Regions from separate parts of the Natranaerofaba carboxydovora genome, predicted to be linked through region 1. Evidence: riboswitches for the same ligand, from Rfam matches in the RefSeq annotation. Region 1 holds a riboswitch; the other holds the start of a gene.
What was found. Region 1 has a riboswitch for cyclic di-GMP ahead of ACONDI_RS11890 (methyl-accepting chemotaxis protein). Riboswitches for the same ligand answer to the same signal wherever they lie in the genome.
Positions count from the first base shown of each region.

Region 2: linked by a shared signal. The riboswitch ahead of ACONDI_RS02975 (chemotaxis protein CheA) and the one ahead of ACONDI_RS11890 (methyl-accepting chemotaxis protein) in region 1 are both predicted to bind cyclic di-GMP.

Region 1 is NZ_CP054394.1:2,502,601-2,518,606, forward strand. It holds gene ACONDI_RS11865 (SLC13 family permease) at 1-573, opposite strand, end outside; gene ACONDI_RS11870 (benzoate/H(+) symporter BenE family transporter) at 890-2,110, shown strand; gene ACONDI_RS11875 (uroporphyrinogen decarboxylase family protein) at 2,295-3,686, shown strand; gene ACONDI_RS11880 (ASKHA domain-containing protein) at 3,730-5,736, shown strand; gene ACONDI_RS11885 (DUF418 domain-containing protein) at 5,898-6,995, shown strand; cyclic di-GMP riboswitch class I at 7,224-7,309, shown strand; gene ACONDI_RS11890 (methyl-accepting chemotaxis protein) at 7,462-8,772, shown strand; gene ACONDI_RS11895 (cell division protein FtsX) at 8,928-9,821, opposite strand; gene ACONDI_RS11900 (cell division ATP-binding protein FtsE) at 9,821-10,492, opposite strand; gene ACONDI_RS11905 (coiled-coil domain-containing protein) at 10,580-11,782, opposite strand; gene ACONDI_RS11910 (FMN-binding protein) at 11,984-12,799, opposite strand; gene ACONDI_RS11915 (YcdB/YcdC domain-containing protein) at 12,899-14,986, opposite strand; gene ACONDI_RS11920 (ferritin family protein) at 15,502-16,006, shown strand, end outside.
Region 2 is NZ_CP054394.1:613,131-629,136, forward strand. It holds gene tnpC (IS66 family transposase) at 1-558, opposite strand, end outside; gene tnpB (IS66 family insertion sequence element accessory protein TnpB) at 624-980, opposite strand; gene tnpA (IS66 family insertion sequence element accessory protein TnpA) at 974-1,282, opposite strand; gene ltrA (group II intron reverse transcriptase/maturase) at 1,861-3,186, shown strand; gene ACONDI_RS02945 (TetR/AcrR family transcriptional regulator) at 3,597-4,226, shown strand; gene ACONDI_RS02950 (ABC transporter ATP-binding protein) at 4,207-5,073, shown strand; gene ACONDI_RS02955 (fluoroquinolone export ABC transporter permease subunit) at 5,070-5,774, shown strand; gene ACONDI_RS02960 (hypothetical protein) at 5,771-6,499, shown strand; gene ACONDI_RS02965 (RNA polymerase sigma factor) at 6,584-7,126, shown strand; gene ACONDI_RS02970 (hypothetical protein) at 7,116-7,892, shown strand; cyclic di-GMP riboswitch class I at 8,099-8,182, shown strand; gene ACONDI_RS02975 (chemotaxis protein CheA) at 8,308-10,371, shown strand; gene ACONDI_RS02980 (chemotaxis protein CheW) at 10,394-10,900, shown strand; gene ACONDI_RS02985 (methyl-accepting chemotaxis protein) at 10,980-13,715, shown strand; gene ACONDI_RS02990 (CheR family methyltransferase) at 13,768-14,580, shown strand; gene ACONDI_RS02995 (protein-glutamate methylesterase/protein-glutamine glutaminase) at 14,632-15,675, shown strand; gene ACONDI_RS03000 (ATP-binding protein) at 15,715-16,006, shown strand, end outside.

The DNA of each region.
Region 1 (16,006 bases):
GCAAGCAGTCAAGAAAGCTACGTTTCCAAGTACACTTGCTCCTGTATAGGCGCTCATACCAAGGCCTGTACTTTCTTTGGATTGATCTGCAAAACCAAAGGCCTTTGAGATACCCATAGTAGGAAGTGTAATAACGGTATTTCTTGGCGCTGATGATGGAACAGCAGCACTTAAGAATATACCACCGATTACAAGGGCTAAAGATTGTCCAAAATAGTTACCCGGCAGTACCTTCAACATCCATAATGCAAGCCGCTGGGCAAAGTTAGTCACCCTAAGCGCAGTAGCTAGTGTTAAAGCAGCAATTGTTAACCAACCTACTGGGCTAGAAAATCCATCAAATGCTGTGCCAATCGGTATATCTGCAACTGCAACGAATAAAAAGGCCATTAGTAAAAGCGAGATCCACTCAGGAAAAACATCTAAAGCCATGAATATGATTGCACCGGCAAAAATACCAAGAACAAGCATACCCTGTTGGTCAAGGCCTTCTGGTGGTGGTAAAAATGCAATTATTAGTCCGATAATTACACCGATGGCACCAAAAGTCATTCTTTTTTGCTTTTCGTCCATAGACTTTAACTCTCCTTTCAGTTTGAAATATTACAAAATATTAAAAATCAATGTATAAACAGGTACCTGTATATACAAGCATACAGCAGGTTTGGTTATTTGTCAAGAAAGACACTAAGTTAATTATATAGGGGAATAACGTGTTTTCAATATTTTATTTGGTGATTACAGTTGTAATAGTTAAAATAAATGTTGCGTAAATGTATATACAAGTTTCCAGCTATAAGTTATAATACTGATGTATGCTTGTCTATACTAAAACACTGCTTACTACATCTTACATGTCCGAAAATTCTAAAGGTGGTGAAAAAGATAAATGATTGAAAAAGGAGTAGGTTTTAAAAACACTTTAAGGGATTTAAAAAATGATTTTGATAGGCATAATTTAGGAGCAGGTATTGTAGCTGCTATATTTGGGCTTAGTGCAGGTGTGGTTCATATCAGTGCTGCAAACTCGGTAGGTCTGCCGTCGGATTTTACAATGATATGGGTTACTGCCCTTTATTTTATCAACGGACTATTCGGTGTATTAGTTGCATCATACTACAGACAACCCTTGCCTATGGCTAACTCATTCCCAGGAGTGTTTCTCTTTGTTGCTTTTGTTGCCAATGCAGGTCTTGCACCAACTTTGGGCGGGACACTGGTAGCTGGATTTTTAGCATTTTTGATTGGATTTTCTGGGGCTATGGGTAAGATAATGCGTTTTACACCTACGCCAATTGTTATGGGAATGATAAGCGGTATACTTTTAAGCTTTGGACTAGACCTTGTGACACCTTTGGAGGATTCTTTTTTACCAGCAGCTTTAATGATAGGAACTTATCTATTGATACAAAGATTTTATCCAAAATTCCCTGCTATAGTCGGGGCACTAATTACCGGAGTTATTTATATGTTTATAGTTGGTGTTGATTTTACAGGAGTTAGCTTGATGACTAACTACCCTAGATTCAGTGTACCTGAGTTTGATATATCAGTTATTCTGTCATACGGTATTCCTTTAACAATAATTCTTGTAGGTGTTGAAACCCCTGCAGGTGTTGGGCTTTTAAAGGCTGCAGGTTACAAAAAATCCCCCGCCAATGGGATCACTGCAGCAAATGGTATCGGCACAATGGTATCGGCATTTTTCAATCTTCATAACACCTGTATAGCAGCACCGATGACAGCGATAACATCATCACCTGAAGCAGGTAAACTTGATAAACGCTGGGTTTCTGCTGTTCTTGTCGGTTTGATCTGGATGGCAGCTGCACCTTTCTATGGAAGTTTGGTTACACTATTTGAGATCATGCCTCCATTTTTCATCAATATAATTGCGGGACTAGCACTTCTCAAAGTCCTTGTAAGTACTTTTGGCAATGCTTTTGGCACAGGAGGCCATACAATCGGAGCTTTGTTTGCCTTCTTGATCGCCGCTTCAGAGATAGAGCTGTTAAACATCGGAGCACCTTTATGGTCTCTTGTTATTGGTATTTTGGTATCATTAATCCTTGAAACTAAAGATTTTGACTTTAACTTCGCTGATGCGTAAGGGGTAAGCAGGGGGACGGTTCTCCTGCTTACCCCTGCTTACCCCTTACGTGTAATATTAAGATAAATATTTTGAAACTCTAAGGAATGATAGGAAGTGCATAAAAAGAAACAGGAGCAGGAGAACCGTCCCCACTGTTTCCCACTGCTTCCACTGCTTCCTGCTTCTAAAGGAGGGAAAAGAAATGAATGATTATGAAAAAAGGCTTGCACGCTACCAGGCGACCTGCAGGTTAGAAACTCCAGACAGACTCCCAATAGGGGCAACAGGTTCTAATTATTATGCCGAAATTTATGCTGGGTATTCCAAGCAGGAAACAATCTACGAAAGCGATAAGTTAATCGATGCCCAGGTTAAGTTTTGCGAAGATTTCCCCGAGGTAGATGTACTTAGAGCAGGCGGTAGAGTTTGGGGACCTCTACTTGATTCAGTAGGAGCTAATTTTTACAAGCTTCCAGGCAAAGAACTCTCCCCCAATACTCAATTCCAGTACATTGAAGAGGAGAGAATGAAGGCTGATGAGTACGATTTTTTCATGGATAATCCTGTAGAGTTTTTCATGGACAGGATTCTTCCAAGAACCCTGGATGATTATGACAGAAGCGGTTCTACAAGGAGCTACATAACTTTCTTGAAGGGCGGAATGGCCTTCATGGATAAGTTAAAGTTAAATGCACAAATAGCCCAAACCCTTGAAAACAAATGCGGTATGCCACAGCCTTTTAAAGGCGGTTTTTTGGCGCCGTTTGATTTTTTGGCCGATGGTCTTAGAGGGCTTAATGGCATTATGATGGACCTATTTCGCCGTCCCGACAAGGTAAAAGAAGCTTGTGACTGGCTTGTCCCCCAGACGGTTAGGACAGCTCTTATGGGTGCAGATCCAGAAAGAAAATTTCCTATCTTTGTTCCCCTTCATCGGGGCAATACTCCTTTTTTATCGCCTAAGCAGTTTGAGAACTTTTACTGGCCAAGTCTAAAAAAGACACTTCAAATACTTATTGATGCAGGCTATCAGGTAAGATGTTATCTAGAGGGAGATTGGAGCTATAACTGGCATCATTTCAGAGAACTTCCCAAAGGAAGTGTCATCTGCGACATTGATAATCAAGGTGATATCTTCAAAGCTTATAAGGACCTTGGCGGCCATCAGTGTATTGCCGGAGGAGTCCATGACAACATTTTCATACTAAGCTCTCCCGAGGAGGTCAAAGAAAAGGTCAAAACCCTCTGTGAAAAGATTGGTCAAGATGGAGGGCTTCTTATCACAGGTGGCTGTGCTTTTCCTTATGATACAAAACCCGAAAACTTCAAGGCTTATATAGATACAATGAAAGCTTATGCTACTATAGATGAGAACAAAAAGTTAGAAGTAAAATCTCCCGCCCCGCCGTCAAAGGATATTAAATCCATCCTTGCAGATTACGGCTATACTAATCTTGACAAAACCGTCATCACACCCTGGGAAGTAAAGAAAGAAGAGATAGGAGACATCCTTGGTGATGAAGAACCTATCAAAAACGCCTGGGAGAAGTATGAGACGATTGCATACCACTGGCTTTGGAGCTGGACCTGGTGATAAAATGAGTTCAAAAAAACATAGTATGAAAGGTTGATAGATCATGGAGGTTGAAACTAACAAAAATAATAAAGCAAAAGTCTATATAGTGCCTATGGAAATCGAAGTAGAGATCAACAAAGGAAAAACCATCATTGAAGCCTTAGACAAGGCGGGAGTAATGGTTGAGGCTACCTGCGGCAGAAAAGGCACCTGCGGTAAGTGCCGAGTCAAAATATTAAGCCCTCCTCCTACGATAACCCAGCAATTCAACCCGGCAGAGAAAAAGCATCTCACAGACAAAGAACTAGAAGAGGGCATAACTCTATCATGCATTAGAAAAGTTCAGGAAGATATGATAATAGAAGTTAAGGATACTATAGATGACAAGGATAACAAAAACAAGACTACCTCAAACAAAATAAATAACAAGTTAAAAAACCAAATAAAAAAAGAAGTCCAGCACGATCTAGAGATACAAAGGCTTAAAAATCTAGAGCTTGACAGCAATATCCAAAAGCTAAAGGTTAAATTAAGTGATACAAATGGCCTGCTTGAACTAGAGTCTAAAGAAATTAATTCGTCAGAGTTTGACAGGATAGTTGAACCTCTAAGAGAAAGGGCTGACCTAAAAGCTGACATAGATGTGGGTTATATTGGGCTTGATGTTTTACAAAAACTACCCGAGACTATATTTACTGAGGATGAAATTACTGCAGTCATAAACACAGAAAATAACAATAGGGTGATAAATTTTGAAAAAGGTGATACCACAGGAAAAAAATATGGTATAGTAATAGATATTGGTACAACCGGGGTTAAAGGATACCTTGCTGATCTGAACAAAAAAGAAATTCTCTCGTACGACTCTATGCTAAACTTCCAGGTAACATACGGCGGAGATATTATTTCAAGGCTTAATTATGCCGTAGAAAACAAGGAAAATTCCAAAACCCTACAAGACCTTGTTTTAAAATCTATCAACAAAGTATTAGATAGGTTGATTCATATTAGTGGTGTAAACAAAGAATATATATACGAGACTGTTGTTGTTGGTAACACAACTATGCTTCATTTGTTTTTGGACATTGTGCCGACCCACACTAATTCTCTGGTCTATAAACCTATTATCAAACATCAGGTTATATTGAATTCAAGAGAAGTCGGACTAAATATACTACCCTCCCATTCAAGTATTATTGTCCTTCCTTCAATATCTGCAACTGTTGGGGCAGATGCTTTAGCAGTTACTATGACTTTATTGATGGACAAGAATGGTCTTAGAAAAGCAGGAAAATGGGCTATCATAGATATTGGTACAAACGGGGAGATAATAATTTTTGATAACGAAAAAATCATCACATGTTCAACCGCTGCAGGGCCTGCATTTGAAGGAGGTAAGATAAAACATGGTATGAGGGTCAAAGAAGGTGCAATTAGAGAAGTAAAGATTAATAAAAATGCTAATAGCAAAACTAATGCCTTAAAATTAGATGTCATAGGTGAATCTGACCCTGTTGGAATATCTGGTACGGGGATAGTCTCTGCAATTTCCGAGTTTTTGATAAACGGTATTGTAGAAAAAAACGCTAGAATAAAAAATCCTGAAGAATGGCCGACTAAAATAAGAAAGCTTTTGGAAGATAGATATGTAAATAATAATGGGGAGGTTTCCTTCGTTCTAAGTATTTCCCCGGAAATCACTATCACTCAACAGGATATCATTGAGATACAGCTTGCTAAAGGGGCAATTAATGCTGGAATAATGACAGCATTAAAGGAAAGGGATATATCTATAGAGGATTTGGATGGAATCTATGTAGCAGGTGCCCTTGGCAGTCACATTGACAGAGAATATCTTATAAACACCGGCATCCTCCCCCCTGTTGACATAGAAAAAATAATACCCATTGGCAATGCAGCAGGAGAAGGAGGGCTTTTGTTTCTTAATTCAAGAAATGAAAGAAAACTTGCGTACAATCTGGCAAATGAAATTGAAGCTATAAACCTTGCTATACACCAAGGGTTCAAAAAAACTTTTTCTAGATCACTCTACTTCCCTACTACCTAAGAGCAATGCCTTTGCTAGCTCTATTTTTTCTGTAGTTTTCATAGTATTTACATTTTAAGCATTTAAATTTTACAGAGTTATATATATAATATTCTATATGAGAGAGTACTTCATAGGTATTCTTATGCTGATGATCTTAGCTAATATTGGAGGCATTTATATTGCAGTCTTTAGGAGAAAGGGTAGAAGTAGTTGATGCTGTTAGGGGATTTGCCCTGCTTGGAGTATTAATAGCTAATGTCGGGGTGTTTACGCATAATATAGGAGATATTAACAGCTATGCTGTGAGTTTTTATGAGATTTTCGTCTTAAATAATTTCTATGTTATTTTTTCTATGCTCTTTGGGCTTAGCTTTTATATTTTTATGGCCAAGCCAAAAAATTCTAAAGTCACTTTTTTACGCAGGGTGACTATTTTGCTTTTTTTCGGGTTTATACACCTGACTTTTTTCTGGCATATTGATATTCTTCATGCTTACGCAATAACGGCTTATTTACTGATATTTTTTTACGATATGGATCTTAAAAGTATTAAATTTTGGATTGTAGGATTATTTTTTGTGGACATGTTTTTTGAAGCCTATCTATCATCAGAGATCCTTACCAACTATCTGCTGCAGCCAACATCATCATCTCTAATAGACACTTACTACACTGCAACCTACGCCGAGAACCTGTCTATAACATTTGAGAACCTTTCAAATGTACTGGCAAACACTGTTGTAGAAGTACCTCATTATCTGTTTTTATTCTTAATTGGTCTTTATATCGGAAAATCAGGTATCTATGCCAAAACCAGCGAAAGGTTTGATGATATATACAGAACATCTATCTACAGCCTCATTGTAGTTTTATTATCTTCCCTTTCATGGGGAGTTCTAGCTATTAATGAAACTACTGATGAATACCTTGTTGATCCTGCAACAAATATATTTAACCTTGCTCTTGGCATATTTTATGTAACTTTTATAGTTATCCTTTATCAACAGTACAGTCAAAGTTATATTTTTGACAGGTTTAGGGCTGTTGGTAAGATGACTTTGACAAATTACCTTTCCCACAGTGTTATATATCTAATTTTATTTTATGATTTTAACCTTGGGCTTCATAATGAGTTTCCTAAGTTATTAGTGCCTTTAATTGCCCTGCCAATTTTCTTTTTACAGGCGGAATTTAGCAGGTATTGGATCGAAAAACATGGCCATGGCCCTATGGAAAAGATCTGGCGGTATTTGACTTATCTGCGGCGTAAAGCTTAGAACAAAAAAGTTAAGATTAAAGTCTATTCACATTTTAGTCCAATTAGTTCATAATTTTTTCACGATTACATCATTTATCCAGCGATACAAAAAAATTTAAAATCTCTTATATGACGGAGTGCAAAAGCCCTATTTTTAATTAGTTAAAAGTAGGGCTTTTGCACTAATTGTGACTAAAATGTTACACTGTGCATAGTTAACAAAAGCAATATTTAATATAGTTTTACATAAAATAAGGGGCAAACTTGACGAAAGTCAGGGACGCAAAGCCACGGGTCTAAAGCTTTTTTTGCCATGATCGCCGGGCTGCCAAAAGATGAAGAGTTTTTATATTCATCTTTTGTAAGATATATTGGTGATAACTGCCAATTTGTATCTTTGCTGCAGTTAATAAAGCCCCCTTGCTATCTTGGGGGCTTTTTAAATTGGCTAATTTTTTTAATCTATCTACAAGGAGGGTTATTTTATGTCAGGCAATTACACATCTACCAAAGTAAAGCAAGTTAACAATTTTACCAAAGGGCTTCAGTTTAAGCTAACCCTATCGATTATTGCAGCTTTTATACTAATTACTTTTGCCCGTACATTTTTCATTGAATTTGCCCGAAGTTTCACTGAAGAGACACTTATAATAAACATTTCTTCTGCCCTTGTCGCACTAATATTAGCTGGGTTTATTGCTTTTTTAATTATCAGATTTTTTTTAAAAAAACCTTTGGATTCTCTAACAGAGTATGGCAGCAGACTTGGCACTAATGATTTTTCTTATGCTTTGGATATTAATACTAAAGATGAGTTCGGTCATTTATGTGAAGTTTTTAACAGTACATCAGCTAACTTGTGTAAAGTTATTACAGAAGTTAAAGAAGCATCCGAAAGAATCTCCACCAGCAGTGAGCAGCTTGCTGCAAGTACAGACCAGATCGGGGAGTCAAGCGAAGAGATAAACTCAACCATCTATGAACTTGCAAATAACGCTGATGAACAAAGTAGAGAGATCTCCGATTCATCCCAGGCTATAACCGAAATCTTCAATAATATTAATACTGTCTATGAAAATTCTTTAGGGCTAAAAGAATCCACTAAAAAAGTAATCGAAACTGCCCAAAACGGAAGTAGTGTAGTTGATGAAAACTTAGATGCTATAAACAGTATCAAAGATTATACTGAAAGCATTGATAGCGCAGCCAAAAACTTAGAAAAAGACTCAGAACAGATTGTTAATATACTTGAGATAATAAGCGATATAGCAGAACAAACTAATCTTCTAGCGCTTAATGCAGCCATTGAAGCAGCAAGGGCAGGTGAAAGTGGCAAAGGTTTTGCTGTTGTAGCAGAAGAAATACATAATCTCGCTACTCAGTCACAAGAAGCTACCGAAAATGTAAGTAAGCTAATTAACAACACAAGAGAAAATACCAAAAAGACAGTTTCTTTGATTTCAAAAACATCAGAAGAAGTTAAAAAAGGAGTAGATATTGGCAATAAGACTCGAAATGAATTTGACGAAATTATTAATGAAAACCAGGACAATTCAAAGCAAGTTGACGAAATAGCCTCATTAATCAATGATATTTACAGCGCTAGCAAAGAAGCCGGTACTAAACTAGAAGAAGCGACTAGCAAAGTAGAAGAATTCGCCTCAGGTGCTGAAGAAATATCCAGCAGTGTGGAGGAACAAAACGAAGGGATAAATGAGATTAAAAACGCAACAAAAGAATTATCGAATCTAACAAAAGAACTAAGTGATTTGGCAGTTCAGTTTAAGACAGAATAGTCAAGATTTTTATAATAATAATTTAATAAAACTCCTACCTACACCTACCTGCATATTAGCAAATAATAGCTGGCTATCTAATGAGTTATCTAATAAATAGCCAACTATCTGCTAGATGAATGCGGGTAGTTTTTATGTAGATTTTTTAGATCTTTTTAAAGCCTCTCTTCTTTTGTAAAACGCAAAGACAAGAGACTTCCAACCAAACCAAAGACCACCCCTAGTACAATTACTAAAAATATTACAGCGGGCAAAATCTCCGCCGTATTAGGTATAGGAACAAAGGGCACAGAAGCAGTAATAATTCCCTGGCCATAACTTAGTACCCCAAAGCTAAGAACAGAAGCAAAAACACCGCCAAGACCTCCAAGGATTACACCTTCAATAACAAAGGGTAGGGATATGAACCCTTTTCCCGCTCCAAGTAGTCTAAGCATGTTGATCTCGGATTCTTTTGATAGGATACCGAGGCGAATAATCTGGGATGTGATTATCATGGTTGTAACCCCAACTATCAGTGTCAAAAAGACTCCTATATATCTTATCATGTTAGATAAGGACTGAAACTGGCTAATTATCTCTTCATTATCTCTCACATAGTCAACCCCTGATATTTGATAGAGTTCATCTGTTAGCTCTGGTAGCCTATCCGGATCAACACTAGTGGAGAAGAAAGGATCAAAAGGATTGTCTCCCATCTGGGCCAAAACTTCTATCTCATCACCCATCATAACTTCCATCTGCTGGTATGCTTCTTCACTGTCAACATGACGTGCCCCAAGTACTCCATCTTTGTTCAAAATAACCTCTTCTAAATTAGCGATCTCTTCATCAGTTAGTTCCTCATCATAAAAGATAGCCATCTCAGCATCCTGCTGTATATGGGTTATAATCTCTTCACTTGACCACCAGCCGACAAATACAACTGCCAAAATCAAAAGAGAAAGTCCAATGCTTACGATAGATGCCAAGTTAAGCAGAGGGCTTCTTTTAAAACCCGATAAGCTTTCTTTTAGGAAGTAGTTAATATTCATTAATATTATCTTCATCAAGCAGTTACCACACTTTCTTTAGTTAATTTGCCGTTTTCTAGGTAAAGGGTCCTTAGGTTCAGCTCAGAAACCAAATGTCTTTCATGGGTTGCGATTATCACTACCCTATCCTCATCTCCCAAGTTAACCAGCAGATTAATTATCCTGCGGGAATTTTCATCATCAAGGTTTCCTGTTGGTTCATCTGCTAGGATAATCTTTGAATCCCTTGCTATTGCTCTTGCAACAGCTACTCTTTGACGTTCACCATATGAGAGAAACTTGATTGGATTGTTCAATTTATCACCAAGGCCGACTTTTTCAAGGGCTGATTTACTCTTTTCCTGCATTTTGCCAGGGGTGTGCCCTAGTACTCTAAGGCCAAGGATAACATTTTCTAAGGCGGACTTATCTTCCAAAAGCTTAAAGTCCTGAAATACAGGTGAAATCATCTGCCTTAATTTTGTGATATCAATCTTTGAGCCAGGTGATATATTATGGTCATCAACCATTAATACACCATCCGTAGGAAGCTTAGCCCCCATTAGTAATTTTAGAAGGCTTGACTTCCCCGCACCGCTTGGTCCAAGAAGTAAGACTACTTCTCCTTTATCTATGTTTAAGTTTAAGTTTTCAATACCTACTGTTTGATTGTCATATTCTAAAGTCAGGCTTTTGGCTTTTATCAATTTTTCATCCTCCCCCAAAATCTCATAATCCTTACTATCACCCAAAAATATATCACAATATAAACTCACTTAGTTGTCATTTTTTTCTCATCTAAAAAATGTTGCTTCAATATCAAGCACTAGCTTACCTTCTTTCATTGTAACTTCTGTAATTTGATAACTTCCCATCTCTGCTGCAAAGTCAAAGCCAAGGTTAATATCTCTGGTTAGTTCTTCTATCACTTGTTCCCCAAGATATATATCAAAAAATCTTGCTTCCATAATTTCAAAAGACAGCTCTGTATCACCTACAGAGACGATCTCACCTTTGAAGGTTAAGTTTCCTCCGGGAAGTTCTAAAAACACTTCATCTTCTTTGAATTCAAAAAACAGATCCGGCAGCTCCTCTTCTTCTTCAAAAAAGGAGTTGAAGTTCTCTTCAGACAGCTCCGCTACCGGGTTAAGAAAAGTACCACTAATATCAATCTTGTCTTCGTCTAGTCTTTGGTCTTCAATAAAGCTCTCAAGAACTGCGGCCAGTTCTGTCAAAAAGGGGCGGGTTCTTTCTATCCAAATTGTCTCCAAACGGTTCATCTGCTCTTCAAAATCCTGAAGTTCTGCCTGCACACTTTCTAAGATTTCCTGCTGTTCTTCTTTTTTGTCCATGACCTGGGCAATATTTTCTTCTAGCTCTTCTTCTAGCTCATACTGTCTTAATAGCTCTTCGGTAATATCTTCTTCTATCTCGGCTAGTTGGTTTCTTTCTTCAATATATCCGCCAAACAGGTTATTAATATTTGAAAAAACATCTTTTATCACGTTCAAACGGCGAAGAAAATCTCTTAAGTCTTCAGCTTCAAGTACCATCTCAAAATATGATAAAGGACCTGTCCTCTGAAAAGACCTAAACACTTCTTTTAGTTCTGCTTCTAGTTCTTGAAGTTCTTCTTCTTGTTCTTCTTTTTGGGCCCTTGCTTCTTCTAGATCTTCTCTTGTCTTATCTATCTCTTCTTCTATTGTTTTTTGTTCTTCTTCGAGGCTTTCTATCTCCCTTGAAAGGTTAAATATCTCCGACTGGACCTTTTGTTCTTCTTCTGTCAAATCTGAGAGAAGTTCTTTGTCAACATCGTCTAATTCTTTTATTTCACCTATTTCCTTGAGGTCTTCTATATCAAAGCTTCTAGCAAGAGGTGAAAAACTAAATAATACAAATAGTATAAGTAGGATAATCGGATAATATTTGATTTTATTTGATTTTAATTTGGAGTACAGTTTATATTTATTGAAATTATATTTATGCTCTTTCTTCATTTTGATAGACCGCCTACCTCATTATATTTATTTGTTTGTATTTATTCGGCATTTTGTCATTGTAAACCTTTTATTAGATTTAAAGTTTTCAAAAAAAGAAAAGTCACAGCTAAAGCTGCGACAAGAATATTATAAATGATATATATATCATTTAACTCATATCTTCTTTATATTATTATGCTGCTAAATCATGCGAACTATCTAAATTTCATCTCCGACTGCGTCTTCTACTGCTTCTACAATACCTTCGCTTGCACCAGTCGCTCCTGTCTCTGTATCCACATCTGTGCTTTGTTCTTCGATAATATCATCAATTGTTTCCACAGCACTTGCTTCGTCTCCATCCCAGAAGTCTTCAGTTTCTTCATGGCTTAGAACTTGAATGTCAACAATTTGTCCCTCTTCCATTGTCACTTCTAATTCTATGTCATCGTTATAGCCTTCCCCAACTCCTGTATAAGTCTCTTCCTCTTCCTCATCGGCTTCTTCATCGGCTTCTTCGTCATCTTCGTCTTCATCTTCTATAGGCTCTGCTCCAAATGCATCTTCAACAGCAAGAGCAACGGCTTCACTTGTCTCAGTTGCTCCTGAAATTCCATCAACACCGTCTGTTCCTCCGGCATCTACTATTCTTGCAGGCACTTCCTCCGTAGCTTCTTCTACTTCTAACATCTCAGCCGCAGACTCCGAATGAAGCAAGACCTCAACATCTTCAAGGCCTCCATCCTCAATCACTACCTGAACTTCTAACTCTCCTCCATAACCTTCAGCACTACCTTCATATTCACCATCTTCTAGGTCTTTATCTTCTGCCATAAGACCTTCAACATTTTCTAGCGCTACATCATCAAATTCATCTACAGCTTCTTCTTCCTCTTCTTCTTTTTCTTCCTCTTCAAGTTTTTCTTCTTCCTCTTTGGGGTCTTCTTCCTTAGCCGGCTCTTCTTCACAACCTACGGCAAATCCCATGAATGTTGTAACCATCATAGCAAGCATAAGAATCAACAATTTTTTCATGATTAAATTTCACTCCTTCTATATAAAATTTTCTTCAATTAAGATTTATACGATAGAATTTATTGTAAACCTTTCTAATATATAAAAGTTTAAAATAATTTAAATTGTGTTGACAATTTTTTTAAACAACCTTGCAGCGTCCTCTCTAGTAGCTTCTTTGTCTGGATTTTTATATACTTTTTCAAGATCAAAGTCATCTTTTTCATAGTCTAGCTCGTTCCCATCTATTAATCCTCTTACAACCATCTCAATCAACTCTATCCTGGTAACCTCTCCCTCAGGAGGATCTTCTTCATTTACAATCTCGGGCATAATCCCCGGCTCTATATGATCTACGTTGTAACTGTAGTCAATTAGTAGATTTACTAAATTATTTGCTTCATTTCTTGTTAGGTTTTTTTCTGGTTTTAGTTTATCTGTCTCAGTAGGCACTAAGACCCCTTTGAAAGCTAGCCATTCTAGTTCTTTTTCTAATTCATGACCTTCTATATCTCCTGGGAATTTTACTTTTTCTATAAAATTTAATGATTTTTTAGGAGATTTTTCTTTTGCATCAATAGCTTCTACCTGATCGTTATGAAATCTAAACACAGGTTCTTCTCCTAGATATTCGACACTAATATCCGCATCCTCAAGAAAAAGTTCAAGGGCTTTTTCTTCTGAGATTATATCTTCTGGTTTTTGTATATCATCTTTGAAGATTGGCATACTTAGGTCATAGCTCAAAAGATCTCCTGTGTCCTTACACATTTCAAGCCTTATATAACTATTGTCTACAGGTATGTTATAGGCATTGATCTGATACATAAAGCTATATATTTCGTTTGTATCATCATTATAACTATCAATTTCGTAAACTTCCGGGGAACTATCTAGTTCTATATATTCATAATACTCAGGAGCCAAAGCCTTTATATATTCTTTTGAGAGTTCTTTTTTGTCAAAGTCTTCATTTTTGTCTGTCTCATCAATACCTTCTAAACTTTCTAACCAAAAATAAGACAGCATGAAGTCTGTAACATAACCGTAGTCGCGATCAAATGAAAGTACTATATCTGTGTTGACTTCTGTCTCAACACTATTAGTACTTTCCTTTATATAGTGAAGCTGATACTTCTTACTCTCTCTTCCCGTGGCGACATAAGTATGTTCATTAATGTCTGAAAAGCTAACATCCCCCATTCCAAGATCATCTAACAGCTCTTTTCCCTTCTCTTTTGCATCTTCTTTTGTAAGTAGTTCTTCTAGTTTCTCTGGTGAAGGTGCTCCTTTTTCTACATCTGGAGTGGGCGTTTCTTTTGTGATTTCGTCTTCTTCAAGGACCTTTCCTTCAATATCTAGTAGCCCTTTTGACTCTCCGTGAAGATAGCCTTTTTCTTCCACTATAGGCTTATAAAGAAGTTTAGCAGGATAGTTATCTGAGTTTGCCTGTTCTGCATCTATTTCATTTGCATCTACTTGTGCATCTACTTGAAGTTTTTCATCTTGTTGGTTTTCTTTTTTGTCACCATAGCTAGTATCATGATCTGGTGTATAGGTCAGTGAAGCACCTTTTTTGACAAATTTGTCCTTAGCCTTTTCTTTATCCATGAGATCTTTAGGCTCTTCAAACTCTAAATCCCGGTCTATACTCAAATTATATGAGACTATATCTCCCGTCCTGCTATCTACTGCTAGATTGATGGCATTATTGGTTGGATAATCATATGCATACTGGACGAAGTCTATCTGATGTTTTTCCATGTCTATATACATATGGGAAGTATCACTTATATCTATTAGCCCAGGCTCTAGGACAAAGTCTTCACTATCTATACCAATGGGAATAAGCTGTTCTTCAAAAACCTGCTCCAAAAAATCTTTTGCGATTTCTTCAGCTTCTTCCCGCATGATATAGCGAGGCCCTTTTTCTCTTGATTTTTCTTCTTGAAATCTTGGCATATAATTAAAATTAACTACTATTTCCTCTTTGTCATCAACTACCACGAAAAACCTTCCTGGCGAGATATTCGTTTCTTCTAACAAGTATATAGTCCACTCTTTTCTTTCTTCATCATACTCAAACCCGTCTAACTCATAAGAATCCACACCTGGAATTATCTCTCTTATGACTTCTATCGCCTCTTCTGGTGTTAGACTGCTTTTTTCTTCTATCTTTTCTTCGTAACCTTCTTTGTCATCTTCCATTTCCACTCCAAGGGCTGATTTTGGGTGAATGAATAGTAAGATTATAAAGGAAATAAAAAATAACATTGCGAGAAAATAAATACTGTTAGAGTTAACACTAAAAATCTTTCCCACCTCCAAAATAAATTTTAAAATAACAATTTAAAATAATTTAAAATAATGATTAAATTAATGGGTCAAATTAATAAGTTAAATTAGAAAACTTACATTATAAATAAGTTTCATTAGCAAAGTATAAATAAGCCTTCGTTAGTAAAATATTAGAAAAACTTGTTTCTATGACTACAAATAACCTTTGTTTTAAGTAAAGACGCTTCTAAAAATAATTGGTTACGGGAAAATTTTGTACAAATCCGAAAGATTTTTTCCAAAATTATTTTTCTAGAATATTTTAACAATAAAAAGGCAAAATATAAAAGACAGAATTAAAAAGAATATATTCATGAATATTCATGGATGATCAAGGACATTCAAGGATAAAACCAGAGGATTATAAGAAGAGGAGGGCAAAGAATATGCAGCCTTTTAGATGTCAAATATGCGGTGAAACATACCTTGGAGAGGAGAGGCCAGACAGGTGTCCTTACTGCGGGGTTGCAGGTAAGCACCTTATCAACGGGGCCGAGTGGATAAATCACGGCCAGGTAGATATGAGTGAACAGAGCTATAATTACTGCCAGGATGCTATAAAACTTGAGCTAAGTAATGCTGCCTTTTATCTTTGCTGTTCCAAAAGCGCTGAAAACCAGTTCACAGAAGCTATTTTCAAACGCCTACAAAAACAAGAGGCAGAACATGCTGAACTCATCTGTGAGATGATAGGAATAGAACAGCCAGAACTTCCCGTAGAAAACTGCGCTCCAAGCGATGCAGAGAATTTTAAAGAAGCCCATTCAAGAGAAAAGCGTGCCATGAATTATTATCTAGAAATAGTTAACAACTCACCTGAACCAAGGATAAAAGAAGTCTTTAAAGCACTGGCTGAAGTAGAGAGCGAGCATCTTCAGGCTTCTAATGTTT
Region 2 (16,006 bases), 1.4 Mb from region 1:
GTTCATGATATGAGCTACGGCAGAAGAGGATGCTACACTGCCGGGTAAAACCGGGTTAGGCATGGAAGCTGTAATTATGGAGTTCTCAGTGCCTTCCTTATCACAGCGGCGACAAGCATAAACATAGCGTACATGTTTAACTACGCTTGCCTTAGCAGGAATGATCTTTAGTTCTTTTCTCTCTTCTGTACTCATTTCATGAAGCTCGTCACCACAGCAGGAACACACCTGCTCCTCGGGGGAAAGGCGGTGCTCGATAGTCTCTTCAGGCAAACCGTCAAGCTGGTCTTCACGGTGCCCTTTACTTTTACGGCGCTTGTATGTAATTTCCTCCAGTTCGGGTTCTTTAGAATTAGAATCAGATTCTTTTTCAGCTTCGTTAAAGAACTGCAGCTGATCTGGAGGGGTGGCTTCACTAGAACTTCCAAACTGCTTTTTTTGCTTAAGACGAAACTGTTCCTTTAGCCAGTCGTTTTGTTCTTTTAAATCAGCATTTTGGCGTTCCAGTTGGTCACATCTATTTTTTAATTGGTTAATGGTTTCTGATTTATTTTCCATATTTAATTAATTCTACTTAAATGGTAAAAAGCCCTTTAATATCAGGGCTTTTTGGAGAAAAAAATTTATAATATTGTTCTTGCCTTTACTTCTTTATGGGCATCACCCTGATCAAGGGAGAGGCCATCCAACAGCCAGCGTAGCTGGCGGTAGGTTATTTTCATAGGAACAGGAGAACCTTCATCTGGCCATTTAAACTTGCCTTCTTCTAAACGCTTATAATATAGCCAAAAACCGTTGTTTGACCAGTGGAGTATTTTTAATTTATCTTTTTTCCTGTTGCAAAAGACAAAAAGGCAGGGAGAGAAGGGATCTAAATCAAAGGATTCTTTTACAATTACTGCTAAGCCATCAATTGATTTTCTAAGATCCGTTTTGCCCCTTGCCAGGTAAACTCGTTCTATGGCAGCTTCATTTAACATAGTCCAGACAATGTATTAACTAAGTCTTTTAAAAGACTTTTATCATAGCCAGGTTTTACTTCTATTGAGGCTTTACCTACTTTTACTGTAATATTACTTTCATCTGAATAGTCTACTTCTACTGGTGACCATTTAGTTTCTTTGGAAGGAGCATCTTCTTTGTATTTTCTACACCAGTAGCGTAATCGATTGAGTTTAACACCATTAGCCTTGGCCCAATCTTTTGCTGTTTGGCCGCTGGCCCGAAATGCTGAGACTCTCTCTTTCCACTCAGCTCTTAACTGTTCATTTGTTTTTGCCATAAAAAATCATCCCCTTCGTGGTTATTTGGGGAAGATTATGGCATATTGTATGAAGAAAATCTAGGTGGGTACTGTTTGACGCTTAGTGCGGCCGGGCTAGGCCGTGAATATATAGTGGGTGTGAACCCCATCTGGTAATGCCTAACCAGCAACCAGTAGCAAGTCCTTGGAGCTTAACTGGTAACAGCTAAGCTTAAGCGTAGGATAGCGAGACAACGGGCCAAAAGCGAAAGCTGAAGGGATTGAGCCCTGAAATAAACAATGAGAAGGCCGATGCTGTTAAGCGGGCAGAAGGCAATACCAAAGTGGACGAAATGGTGAGACCGCTTTGGCTTCTCCGGGGTCGGAGACCTTGGCACGTTGGACATTAATATAACACGGCAACCCGGGAGGCCCTGCTAGTTCTCCGAAAGGAGTATGGTGTACAAGCGATAACAAAGTGAGAAAGCCAAATGACTGGCAGGGAATCGGATTACTGCGTAGTACCGATGAAGCAGGGTAACTCTTGCAGGAGGAAAGGCAGTAACATAACATTCCCTAAAAAGGGACACATTCGACACACGCAGAGGTGGTAAAGAATGAAAACGAAACTGGATAGGATAGCGGAAATTGCCAAGAAAGAACCCAAAGAAAAGTTTACATCGCTGGCACATCTGATCAATGAAGAAATGTTAATCCAATGCCACAATGAAATAAGTGGAAATAAAGCAACTGGAATTGACAAAGTGACTAAAGCTAAGTATGGAGAAGAACTTAAAAGCAATGTTAAAGCGTTAGTAACAAAACTCAAAAGCAAATCATACCGTCCACAGCCGGCTAAAAGAGTCAACATACCTAAACCCGGGACTAATAAAACACGACCACTGGGTGTACTTGCCTATGAAGACAAACTACTACAACGAGGGATTGCAAAGATATTAAATTCAATCTATGAACAAGACTTTCTTGACTTTTCCTATGGTTTTAGACCTAACAGAAACTGTCATGGTGCGTTAAAACACCTAAACATCATCCTCGAACATAGGAAAACCAACTATGTAGTAGATGCAGATATTGAAGGATTTTTCGACAATGTAGGCCATGAGTGGATAATGGAGTTTATAGCCCATCGAATATCTGACCCTAGTTTAAAACAGTTGATAAAAAGGACCCTCAAAGCCGGGTATATGGAACATGAAATTATGCACAAAACAGAGGAAGGAACTACTCAGGGGGGACTAATATCACCAATACTAGCTAACTTATATCTACATTACGCTTTAGATGTCTGGTTTGAAAAAGCAGTAAAACCGAAATGTAAAGGGCAAGCCTACATGGTTCGGTATGCCGATGATTTTGTGTGCTGCTTTCAGTACAAAAATGATGCTAACAAATTCTACGGAGCTTTGCAAAAAAGACTTAATAAATTCAATCTAAGTGTATCTACTGAAAAAACCAAGATAATAACTTTTGGTAGATTTGCAGAAGAAAAATGTGGCAGGGAAGGTAGAAAGAAACCAGAAACATTCGACTTTTTAGGTTTTACTCACTATTGCAGCAAAAGCCAGCGAGGGAAATTCCGAGTAAAAAGAAGGACAAGCCGTAAGAAGTACAAAACAGCCCTATTAAACATGAAGGAATGGATCAGAAACAACAGGACGACACCAACGCCCAAGCTGATGAAAGAACTAAATGCCAAACTACGTGGACATTACCAGTTTTATGGTATTACAGACAACTCAAGGATAAGCAATTTCAACAATGATACTAAACTTCTTTTGTTTAAGTGGCTGAATAGAAGAAGCCAAAAATCAAGTTTTGACTGGGATAAATTTAACTTATTCTTGACGAAGCACGAAGTTCTTAAACCTAAAGTATATGTAAATATATATGATACGGAAGATATAATTGGCAATGTAACGTGAATGATGTTATGAGGAGCCGTGTGCGTTAATAGCGCAAGCACGGTTCTAAGAGGGTTGTGCGCTCAATCCACTAAGGAACAAATATTGTGACACTCTCAAAGGAGACAGAGAGCAACGGGGAAAACAAACCTGTTCCTAAGGTAGAGAGGCGCACTTCTACTCGACCTTTATTTCTATTGTATATTATCTTGTGAAAAGTTTGTGATTTTAAATTTTCAACTTCAAAATCGAACCTCTTATGATTATAGCACTTGTTTTTTTATTATTACTGTCATGCATTACTATCATCGGGCTATTCCTGGGGAAGCTTTGAATTAATGTGGATAGTTGCTTATACTGCAAATAAGAAGTATAATATAACTATATGAACAAATGAACAAAACATTCACACGCTCGCAGGAGGGTTATATATGGTGCCGAAAGGTTTTGAACCAGAGGAGAAAAAAAGGATTAAGGAGGAACTAAAAGAATCAGCCAGGCAGCAATTTTGTGATAAAGGCATAAAAGGAACAACTATAAGTGAACTTACAAAGCAGGTGGGAATCGCTGGGGGATCTTTTTACAGTTTATATGACTGTAAAGAGGAACTTTTCTTTGAAATCATTGAGGATGAAGAAGACAAGATTAAAAAAGAGTTAATATCTAGTGAAGTATTAGAAGGGAAAATAACTCAGGAGAAGTTAAAGAAATTTCTTTTTAAAGCTTATGAGATCGTGGAAACAAACCCTATTATTAAAAGGCTGTTTTTCCATGATGAATATCAGTTACTTCTTAGAAAACTCCCCCAAGAGAAAGTAAATGAGCATATTAGAGATGATATGACAGCATTCTTACCATTAATTAATACATGGAGAGAAGAAGGAGCATTGAGAGATGAGCCTACAGAGGTGATTGGTGGCCTTTTAAGAGCTTTATTCTTAATTAGCCTTCACAAAAAAGAAATAGGCGAAGATATATATGATGATGTTATTAGGCTTCTTATTGAACTCATTTCGGAGGGGCTGATTGTGACTAGGGGGGATGAAGGTGATAAAGGTTAGTAATCTTAGCTTTACCTATCCTACAGGCGATAAAAAGACCATCAAAGATATAAGTTTTAATATCCCCAAGGGTGAGGTGTTTGGCTTTCTTGGTCCTTCCGGAGCAGGAAAGAGTACAGTACAAAAGATCCTTATAGGAATTTTAAAGGGTTATGAGGGTTCAGTTAATGTTATGGGGGAGGAGATTAAGGTAGTTGGATCAGATTTTTATGAGGAGGTTGGGATATCTTTTGAGCATCCAAACCTTTATCCTAAGTTAACTGCAAAGGAAAATTTGGATTTTTTTGGCTCCTTGTATAAGGACAGTACGAGCAATGTGGAGGAGTTACTTGAAATGGTGGGGCTAGAAAATTTTGCCGATAAAAGAACAGGAGACTTTTCAAAAGGGATGAAAAACAGGCTTAGTTTTTGTAGGGCTTTTTTGAATAAACCAAAGCTTTTGTTCTTGGATGAGCCGACTTCTGGTCTTGATCCCGAGAACGCCCGCAAAATTAAAAATATTATACTATCCTGTAAGGCTGAAGGTAAGACTGTTTTTTTGACCACCCATGATATGAAGGTTGCAGAAGATATTTGCGATATGGTGGGTTTTATTGTTGATGGGGAGATTGTATTGATAGATTCTCCAAGGAGGCTGAAACTAGCCAGAGGCAAAAAGATTGTAAGGGTAGAATATAGAGAGGAATGTGGTGAAGGCATTAAGGTCAAAGACTTTTCCCTTAAGGAGATTGCTAATAGTCAAGAGTTTTATGAGCTAAATAAAAAAAAGGATGTAGAAACCATCCATACCCTTGAACCAAGCTTAGATGATATATTTATTGAGGTTACTGGAAGGAGTCTAAAATGATACAACTTAACCTACTGAAAAATGACATTAGATTTCAGTTTAGACATGGGTTTTATTATGCTTATCTGGTGATTACTATTTTTTATATTGGGATACTAAGGTTTATTCCTTTAGACTTTAAAGAGTATATAGCTACCCTGATTATATTCTCTGATCCTAGCGCTTTAGGCGGTTTTTTTATCGGGGGGATTATACTCCTTGAGAAAAACCAGAGGATATTTGACGGCCTTTTTAGTGCTCCAGTAAGGATACAAGATTATTTATTTGCTAAAGTATTTTCTCTAGCTATAATTTCCCTTTTAACCAGCTTTATTGTAGTATTTGCATCTGGATTAAAAGTAAATATATTACTACTTTTTATTGGGGTTATTATGAGTGCAGTTTTCTTTACTTTAATTGGGCTCAGCCTTGCAGTTATTGTAAAGAATTTAAATCAATATATTCTACTTTCACCTCTTTATACATTCTTTTTTGTACTTCCAATTTTGGATTATCTTGAAATATACTACCACCCTGTATTTATGTTATTACCTGCGAATGCATCTCTTATCTTGATTGAAGGTGCTTTTTGGGGCATTAGCCTTGGGTCATTTATATACAGTGTTGTCAATTTAGGTGTCTGGATTATGGTGGCCTATGTACTATCGAGAGTGTGGTTTTATAAATATATAATATTAAATCTCGGGGGTGGGGGAAGGTGAAGTCTAGCATTGGTATATTAATTGCTAATGATATTAAAAATATCACCCGAGACGCCATATTGATAATGTCTATTTTGGCTCCAATACTTTTTGCTAGTGCTATTAGGTTTGTTGTCCCTATAATAGGAGAACTGCTCAGGGAGCAGTATGGGTTTAATCTATTAGAGCACTATACTTTTATTATAGGCTTTATGATTGTGCTAACCCCTTTAATGATAGGGACATTAATTGGTTTTTTGATTCTTGATGAGCGAGATGAGGATATTATTACTTTTTATTCTGTGACCCCTCTTTTAAAATCCGGGTATATTTATTACAGAACTTTTATTCCAGCGGTGTTTAATTTGGTATTTACAATTATTTTAGTGTATTATACTGGAGTGTTAGAGGTTAGTTTTTTGACATTAGTTCCTGTTGTATTGATGGCTTCCCTGGCAGTTCCCATGATGGCTCTTTTTTTGGGGGCGTTTGCTGGTAACAAAGTAGAGGGCCTTGCTCTGTCAAAAGGGGTAGGTATAATGTTCTTCGGGCCTGTTATAGGATATTTAGTTGGCTCGTGGTGGAATATATTAGCCGGGATATTACCACCTTACTGGGTATCTATGGCCTTTTTGAGTCAGGTGGATAAAGTAGGTGTAGCTTACTTGTTTTATATTGTTGTGGGTATTGGTATTCATACTTTTATAATCGGTTTACTTTATAAAAAATTCAAAATTCGGATTTAAGAATAAACTTTTTGCTCATTTAAAGGGTATATATAAGTGAAAGGATCATCGCGATGGTAATTTCTAGAGAGGAGATAATATAAGATGGACAAATTAACAAAACAAAAGATAACTGCAGGTGATAAACAAGCTTTTCAAAACTTGTATGAAAAACATATAGATAGTGCATTGCGGACAGCTATGGCAATTACTAGAAACGAAAACATAGCAAAAGATGCCGTGCAAGAAACTTTTATCCGGGTGTACAAAAATCTAGATAGTTTTGATACAGATAAAAAATTTACTCCCTGGTTTTTTAAGATTTTGACAAATGAATGTAACCGCCTTTTGAAAAAAGAGTCAAAAATACTTAAATTAAATACCCCATTAGATGGAAAAGAGTTCAAAACTGCTTCAGCTGCAGAAGAAGACTATGATGAATTGTACGAAGCAATTCAGTCTCTAAAAGACAGCTGCCGACTCCCAATAATACTGAAATACTTACAGGGGTTTAGTGAGAAAGAGATTGCCCAGATACTGTCGTTAAACCAAAACACCGTTAAATCCAGACTATTAAAAGGAAGACAGGTTTTGAAAGAAAAGTTAAATGAGAATGAACTTGAGGGAGGGCCACAGTATGGATGTTAAAAAAATAAATGAAAAACAAATAAAGGATGCTTTGTTAACTAATACAGACGCTTCTCCAAAGTTAAAGGAGGAAATTTGGAGCGAAATCGATAAAGAAATTTTTTCAGGCCCCACAAAAGATAAGAAAAATTATAATAGAGAAGAGGTTATTAAAATGAAAAAAAGAAATGGATTTTTAAAGTATGTAGTTACAGCTGCGGTGCTTGCGGTATTGTTTATAGGCTTACAAACACAACCGGGTCATGCTTTGATATCTCAGATAAGAGAGATGTTTGCCCCTGAGCAGGATGTGACTCAAATTATAGAAGGGATAGAAGAAGAAACCAAATTAGAGCTAACAGAAGGAAAAGAAACTTCCTATGTAATCTATGTTGATGAAGAAAGATACAAGATGACAAGAGAAGATGATAGTGACGTTATCGTGCCCAAAGAACCTTTAGGAGATGCTTATCCTGAAGTATCTATGGAGATAAAACATATACAAGGCGAAAAACCTGAAGCAATAATCGGCGACTTAGAATCAAGCTTTAAAGAAGAATTTGATTATGTTACAAACCCCCAAAAAGTTAATGATCCAATTAATAGCCACATGATATATGGTGAATCAGGCAGTGAGTGGGATAGTCCAGTGAAGAGGGTATATGTCATAGACAGTGGTGACGGTGGCAGCTTTGTAGTAACACAACGCTTCTTTTTAGAAGCTTATGAAGGTCACGGGGCAAGATTTAATGAGATGTTAAAAGAATTTCATATTATTGATGAGTAGGATTTTTGAAATCTGTTTAAAATAGTATAAAATTTTATGCCTAGTCATTATTCTTTAGTATTAATGACTAGTTTTTTTTGAAAATTATATTTTTGACTTATCTTACCTTAACTTAGAAATAATTATAATAATTAGTTAATTATTATTGAAATGTAATAAGTTTTACTATATACTTAGAGATAATAAAAGTATTTTTAGGTAATATAAAAAAATATAGGCAAACCTGTTGAAAATCAGGGACGCAAAGCTACGGGTCTAAGGTAGTAAGCTATGATCGCCGGGCTGCACTAAGTTATATGTTTCTATATGACACTAAATCACTCCCCTAATTTCACCGGGGAGTTTTTTATTGGATGAAAGTAGTAATAGTAGCTAATATCAAAACAAATAAAAAAGAAAGGGGGCTCAACAGTGGATGTCAGATAACTTCAATTCTCCAATGTTAGAGATGTATACTTTCGAAGCTGACCAAATGGTAGAAAAGATGGAAAAAGTTATCATGGATAGCGAGAGAGAAGAAAACTATTCTAGAGAGGCAATAGACGAAATTTTTCGGGCAATGCACACTATAAAAGGTTCATCAGCTACTATGTTTTTTAATGATTTAGCTACACTTGCTCATTCAATGGAAGATCTTTTTTACTTTCTGCGTGAAGGGGAAGTACAATCTTTGGATTGTTCTGCTTTGACTGATCTAGTACTAGAAGGTGTAGATTTTATTAAAGTAGAGTTACAAAAAATCAAAAATGGTGATGAACCAGATGGAGATGCAAGTGCAATTATTGATAGTAACCAAGAATTTTTAACACAACTCAAAGTTGATAACTCTATTGGTGAAGAGATTAAAAAGCCTGAAACAGAAGAGAAAGTTCAATACTATATTCCACCTGAAAAAACTGCAGATAGTAAATTAGAAAAAAGTCTTTTTAAATCTACAATATTTCTTCAAGATGATTGCGATATGGAAAATGTTCGTTGCTTCACAATAGTAAGAGATTTGACAGAGTTAGCTGAAGAAATATTCCATACACCAGAAGACTTAGTAGAAGATACGGAATGTGTACGATATATACGAGATAATGGTTTTACAATCTTACTAAAAACTGCTGAAAGCTATGAAACAATAGATAGCTTTTTTGAAAATGAGTCATATATTAAAAACTATGAATTGATTGAACTAAAAAACGAAGAAGAGTTTGATTTGTTTAGGCAGCCACGGCAAGTAGAATTAAAAGATAATGCGATAAAAACCCCACAGAGTAGAGCTACTACTGCTGAGAAGTGTGTTGAGGTCGAAAAAACTAATACTACGCAGAGCATTATTAGTGTAAATGTTGATAAGTTAGACATGCTAATGGATACTGTTGGAGAGCTTGTTATAGCTGAAGCCATGGTTACACAAAATCCAGAAATTGTGAACTTAGAACTGGAAAATTTCCAAAAAGCATCAAGGCAGCTTCACAAAATTACGACTGAACTTCAAGATATGGTTATGTCTATTAGAATGGTGCCCTTGTCTACTACTTTTCATAAAATGCATCGGATTGTGAGAGACATAACGAAAAAGCAAAACAAAGAAGTAGAGCTAAAAATTAGAGGTGAAGAAACTGAAGTAGATAAAAACATTATCGAACATATATCCGACCCCTTGATGCATTTGGTTAGAAATTCTATTGATCATGGAATCGAGTCAAGTGAGGAAAGAGAGAAAAAAAACAAGGAAAAAGTAGGAAACATTACTATTGAAGCAAAAAACTCAGGTAGTGATGTTTTGATCATAATCAAAGATGATGGGAAAGGACTAGACAAAGAAAAAATCCTGCAAAAAGCATTTGAAAAGGGCCTAATAGAGAATCGAGACAAGGAAATGACAGATAAAGAGATCTACAACATGATACTAATACCTGGATTTTCCACAAAAGATGATATTTCTGAATTTTCCGGCAGAGGTGTGGGGATGGATGTTGTGAACAAAAATCTAGAGGTTGTGGGTGGCTCTGTAGGAGTAGACAGCGAAGTAGATGTCGGTACAAGTATAACCCTCAAGATTCCATTGACTCTTGCTATTATTGATGGTATGAACCTAAAGGTAGGCAACTCAAGGTTTACTATACCATTGGTTAATATTAAAGAATCCTTTAGGCCAAAAGAAAAAGATTGTTTAAAAGATCCAGATGATAACGAAATGGTCATGGTACGGGGAGAATGTTATCCAATTCTAAGACTTCATGAGTATTTTAATAGCGATCCAGAGACGGAAGATTTTGCAAGTGGGATACTGGTTATGGTAGAGCATGACGAAAAGAAGCTTTGCTTATTTGCGGACGGGCTATTAGGGCAGCAGCAGGTTGTAGTTAAGGCTTTGCCGACTTACATCAAAAATATTAAAAACATCAAAGGTTTGGCCGGATGTACACTACTTGGTGACGGGAGCATTAGTTTGATTTTGGATGTAGGGGGATTAAGTAAAGTTAACTAATAACTAAGAGAGGAGAATAGTTATGGCAAAGACTACAGAAGAAAAAACGCAAGAAAAGTTTGAACTAGAAGAAGATACGCAAAAAGGAAAATACTTAACTTTTGTCTTAGGCAAAGAAACTTACGGTATTGGGATAGAGTTTGTAACAGAGATAATTCGGCTGCAACCGATTACCGAAGTGCCTGAGCTGCCAGGTTATATAATGGGGATCATAAATCTAAGGGGAAAGATAATTCCTGTGATGGACGTAAGGTTGAGATTTAATAAAGAGTTTAGAGAATACAATGAAAGAACATGTGTCGTTGTTATAGATGTTAGTGATACTTCAATTGGTTTGATCGTAGATGGAGTATCAGAAGTTCTCTCGATACCAGATTCAGAAATAGTTGATCCACCAGAAGTTAAAAAGTATGGGAATAAGTTTATAAAGTCTATTGGAAAAGTAAAAGACGAAGTTAAGCTTTTACTAGATTGTAACAGACTAATATCAGAAGATGTAATGGAGGAGCTTGAAGCTTTGACAACATGAAAATACTATTAAAGTAATTTGTAATGTATCAAAGTATAACAAAAGTTTAATAAAAAATTGACTAGAAGGAGGATGAAAAATGAATATGAATACTAATTTATTGTTTGGTTTTATATTATCAGGGGTACTAATTATTGTAGTAGGAGTTTTGGGAGCGTCTAATGTTATAGCTTCGACACTTATGTATATTATAGTTGCTGCAGCGGCAATTAGTGTGGTAAGTATTGGATTATTTTTAACTTCAAGTATGAATAAATCTTTGAGAAGTATTAATTCTAATGTAGCAGAATTAGCTGATGGAAACGTTAATGTAAGTTTCCAATATAATGATGATGAAATAGGCTACCTAAATAAATCTCTTAGTAAAATTGCCCAAAACATGAGAGAAGAGGTGGAGGTAGCCAAAAAAATAGCAGATGGAGATCTTGCAGTAAAGGTGAATGCTAAGTCCGAGAATGATATTTTGGGTAAGAGTATAGAGCAGATGGTAGAAAACTTAAGAAGCTTGATTGAAGAGGCAGGAATGTTAGAAAAAGCGGCTATGGAAGGAGATCTAAATACTCGAGGTGATACTGAAAAGTTTAGAGGAGGTTATAAAGATATAATTAAAGGAGTTAATAACACTTTAGATGCGGTTATAAGTCCCTTAAATGTAGCAGCGGAAAACGTAGAAAGAATTAGTGTGGGTGATATACCACCATTAATCACTGCCGAGTACAAAGGAGATTTTAACCAAATTAAAAATAGCCTAAACCATCTTATAGAAGAAACAACTAACATTACAGATACTGCCAAGAAACTTGCTGTTGGAAATACAAATGTAAGTTTAGACAAGAGAAGTAAAGATGATTCACTTATTGAGAGTTTACAAAAAGTAATAGCTAATAACCAGCATGATGCAGAAAATATCCAGACTTTAGCAGCTGGAAACCTAGATGTAGATATAAAAGTTATGTCAGAAGATGATGTTATGGCAAAGAGTGCAGTAGTATTAAAAGAAACTTTGAAAGAGTTAGTGGTGGACATGAAGGATTTATCTAGAGCAGCAGTCGCCGGAAAGCTTGACACAAGGGCGGATGTAAGTAAACACAAAGGAGAGTTTGCAAATATTGTACAGGGTATCAACGATAATTTAGATTCAGTTATAAGTCCTTTGAAAATGGCGGCTGATTATGTAGAAAGAATAAGTGTTGGCGATATTCCACCGGTTATCACTGATGAGTACAAAGGAGATTTTGATGAAATCAAAAATAGTTTAAATCATTTGATAGAAGAGACGACAAATATAGCAAAAATAGCTGGAAAGCTTTCAGTAGGTAATACTAACGTTAGCTTAGATAAACGTAGTGATGATGATATGTTAATTGACAGCCTACAAAAAGTAATAGCCAATAACCAGCATGATGCAGAAAATATCCAGACTTTAGCAGCTGGAAACCTAGATGTAGATATAAAAGTTATGTCAGAAGATGATGTTATGGCAAAGAGTGCAGTAGTATTAAAAGAAACTTTGAAAGAGTTAGTGGTGGACATGAAGGATTTGTCTAATGCAGCTATTGACGGAAAGCTTGATACCAGGGCAGATGTGAGTAAGCACAAAGGAGAATTTGCCAGTATTTTGGAAGGGGTTAATGATACCTTGGATCAAGTAATTGAACCTGTTAAGGAAGCTTCAGAAGTGCTTCAGGAGATGGCAGAAGGAAACCTGCAAAAAAGAGTTGTAGGAGAGTATAAAGGGGATCATGCCAAAATTAAGAATGCTTTAAATGAGACGCAAGACTCATTATCATCTTATGTTACAGAAATCTCCAAAACATTGACAGAAATGGCCAATTCTAACTTGAATGTTGAAATTAGAGGGGAATATAAAGGAGATTTTGCAGAAATAAAAGATGCCCTAAACCTTATAATAGCATCATTAAATGAAGTTTTAAGCGAGGTTAACAGTGCTTCTGAGCAGGTGGCATCTGCTGCAAAACAGGTTTCGGATTCTGGAATGTCTTTATCTCAAGGAACTACAGAGCAGGCAAGCTCAATTGAAGAACTTACAGCTTCTATTGAACAAATTGCAGCTCAGACTAAACAAAACGCTGAAGATTCAACTACAGCTCAAGAGTTATCCCAAACTGCTAAAGAAAACGCAGAAAAAGGGAATAGACAGATGAAGGACATGCTTGGAGCGATGAGCGAAATAAATGAGTCTTCAAATAGTATTTCGAAAATAATAAAAGTTATTGATGAGATTGCATTCCAAACAAATATATTAGCATTAAATGCGGCTGTTGAAGCGGCTAGAGCAGGACAGCATGGCAAAGGGTTCGCTGTTGTGGCAGAAGAAGTTAGTAATTTGGCTGAAAGGTCTGCAAATGCTGCCAAAGAGACAACTGAAATGATCGAAGGATCTATAAATAAAGTTGAACATGGGACAAGCATTGCTAATCAAACAGCAGAAGAACTTAATGAAATTGTAAATGGAATAACCGATGTTGCAAGCTTAGTTGGAAATATCTCAAGCGCTTCAGGTGAGCAGGCAGCAGCGGTAGAACAAATTAATCAAGGGGTTAATCAAGTTTCTGAAGTGGTACAAAATACGTCTGCTACTTCCGAAGAAACAGCTGCGGCGAGCGAAGAAATGTCATCACAAGCCGATGTCTTGAAGCAAAAAGTAGGCCAGTTTATTTTAAAACGGAATAAAAATCAAACCTTTGAAAGAATGGATGAACTTAATGTTAATGACAATGGCAATGAGGAATTAATAACTGCGGATAAAGTACAAAAAATAGCCCTTACTGACAGCGAACTTGGTAAGTATTAATTTCTAGGGGGCGTTATAGTACGTCCCCTCTTTTAAGTAAAGGAGAATGTCCATGCTTAAACTAACCACAAAAGAATTCCAACTACTGGCCGAATATATCAAAAATAATTACGGAATTACTTTAAAAGACGAAAAAAAACATTTAGTGCTTAGCAGACTCCAAAATGTAGTAAAACAAATGGACTTTAGTAGTTTTACTGAATATTATAATCATCTTGTTGCTGATACTAGCGGTTGTTCAGTGAGTGTTCTTATAGATAAGATTACCACTAATCATACTTATTTTATGAGAGAAGCTAAGCACTTTTATTATTTTAGAGATGAAGTACTCCCATACTTAAAAGAGACAGTAAAAGATAAAGATTTACGTATATGGTGTGCGGCTTGCTCAACTGGGGAAGAACCTTATACCCTAGCAATGATAATTGATGAATTTTTTGGTGAAGAAAAACGGTACTGGAACACACAAATTTTGGCTACGGATATTTCTCATAGTGCTTTAGAGACTGCAAAAAAAGGTATATATAGCAATGAACAGTTACTGCCTCTAGCAAAAAGATGGAAGATTTCTTACTTTAAAAAAATAGACAATGATAATTCATTAATTGTTGAGAAGCTAAAAAAAGAGGTTATTTTTAGAAAATTAAACTTAACAGATCGCACATTTCCCTTTAAGAAAAAACTTCACGTCATATTTTGTCGGAATGTAATGATATATTTTGATAATGAAATAAAAGAAAAATTAGTAGAAAGGCTTTACTACTCTTTAGAAGAAGGGGGATTTCTTTTTATTAGTCATTCTGAATCTCTTAACAGAGCAAAGACAAAGTTTAAATATATTCTTCCTGGTGTCTATAGAAAGTAACGATAGAGATATGATACTTATATCCATGCGTGTTTAAATGAGGTGAAAATAGTGGCTACTATTAAGAAAATAAAAGTTTTAATAGTGGATGATAGTTTGTTTTTTAGAGAGTTTTTGGCAAGAGGATTATCAGCAGACCCAATCCTTGATGTAGTGGCCAAAGCTAAGGATCCCTTCGATGCCAGGGACAAAATTCTAAAGTATAGGCCTGATGTTATGACTTGTGATGTGGAAATGCCCAAGATGAATGGTATTGAGTTTGTTAAGCGTTTATTATCACAATACAAGATGCCGGTTATTATTGTAAGTTCTATAGGAGATGCAGCTTTTGAAGCTATGAAAATTGGGGCTATAGATTTTGTATCTAAACCAGATACTAGGTCATCAGAAAATGTAGAAAGTTTTTTGGCAGATATGATTTATAAAATAAAAATTGCTGCAAGATCAAATATAGTGCAATCAAAAATTAGAGAATCCAACTCGGTTCGAACAGAACCAAACTATGATGATAAAAAAGTAAAAGTGAGTGGTAATAAAATTATTGCTATGGGTGCTTCCACCGGAGGAACTGAGGCGATATTTAATATTTTAAAAAAGCTACCAACTGAAATTCCTGGGATATTAATTGTCCAACATATACCCCCCATGTTTTCTAAGTTGTTTGTGGATCGAATGAACGACCAACTTCCATTAAAAGTAAAGGAAGCAGAAAATGGAGACTATGTACAGCCAGGAACTGCTTATGTTGCACCTGGTTCAAAACATATGAGGATCAGAAAAATCGGCAACAATTGTAAAATAAATTTGTTTGCCGGGGAAAGACGAAATGGACACTGTCCTTCTGTAGATGTTTTGTTTGAATCTGTTGCGGATTCCTGTGGCAAAAATGCCATTGGTATAATATTAACTGGGATGGGATATGACGGGGTGAAGGGTCTTATGGCCATGAGGCGAAAAGGTGCAAAAACAATCGGTCAGGATGAAAACACATCAGTAGTGTATGGAATGCCTAAAGCTGCTTTTGACATAGGTGCAGTAGAAGAACAAATGCCTTTAGACAAAATACCTCAAGCAATAATCTCGTTCCTAAATTAATTTTAACTTTGAGAGGTTCTTTTAAAGGTTGGTGATAGTATGACTAACGTACCAGATTATTTTGATGCCATTTTAAGATGTATTGGAGACGGTGTTATTTATGTAGATATAGAGGGAAATGTAGAATATATTAACGATGCTGGTGAAAATCTAACGGGTTGGAAGTTAGAAGAAGCATATGGCAAGCCTTTTGAAGAAGTTTTTCCGATTATAAATATTAAAAATAACAAATCTATCGATAGTCCAATTTGGGAAGTTTTAAATGGAGCTGATATGGTAGGGCTTAAAGAATATTCAGCACTTATAGCAAAAAATGGCACAAAATATTATA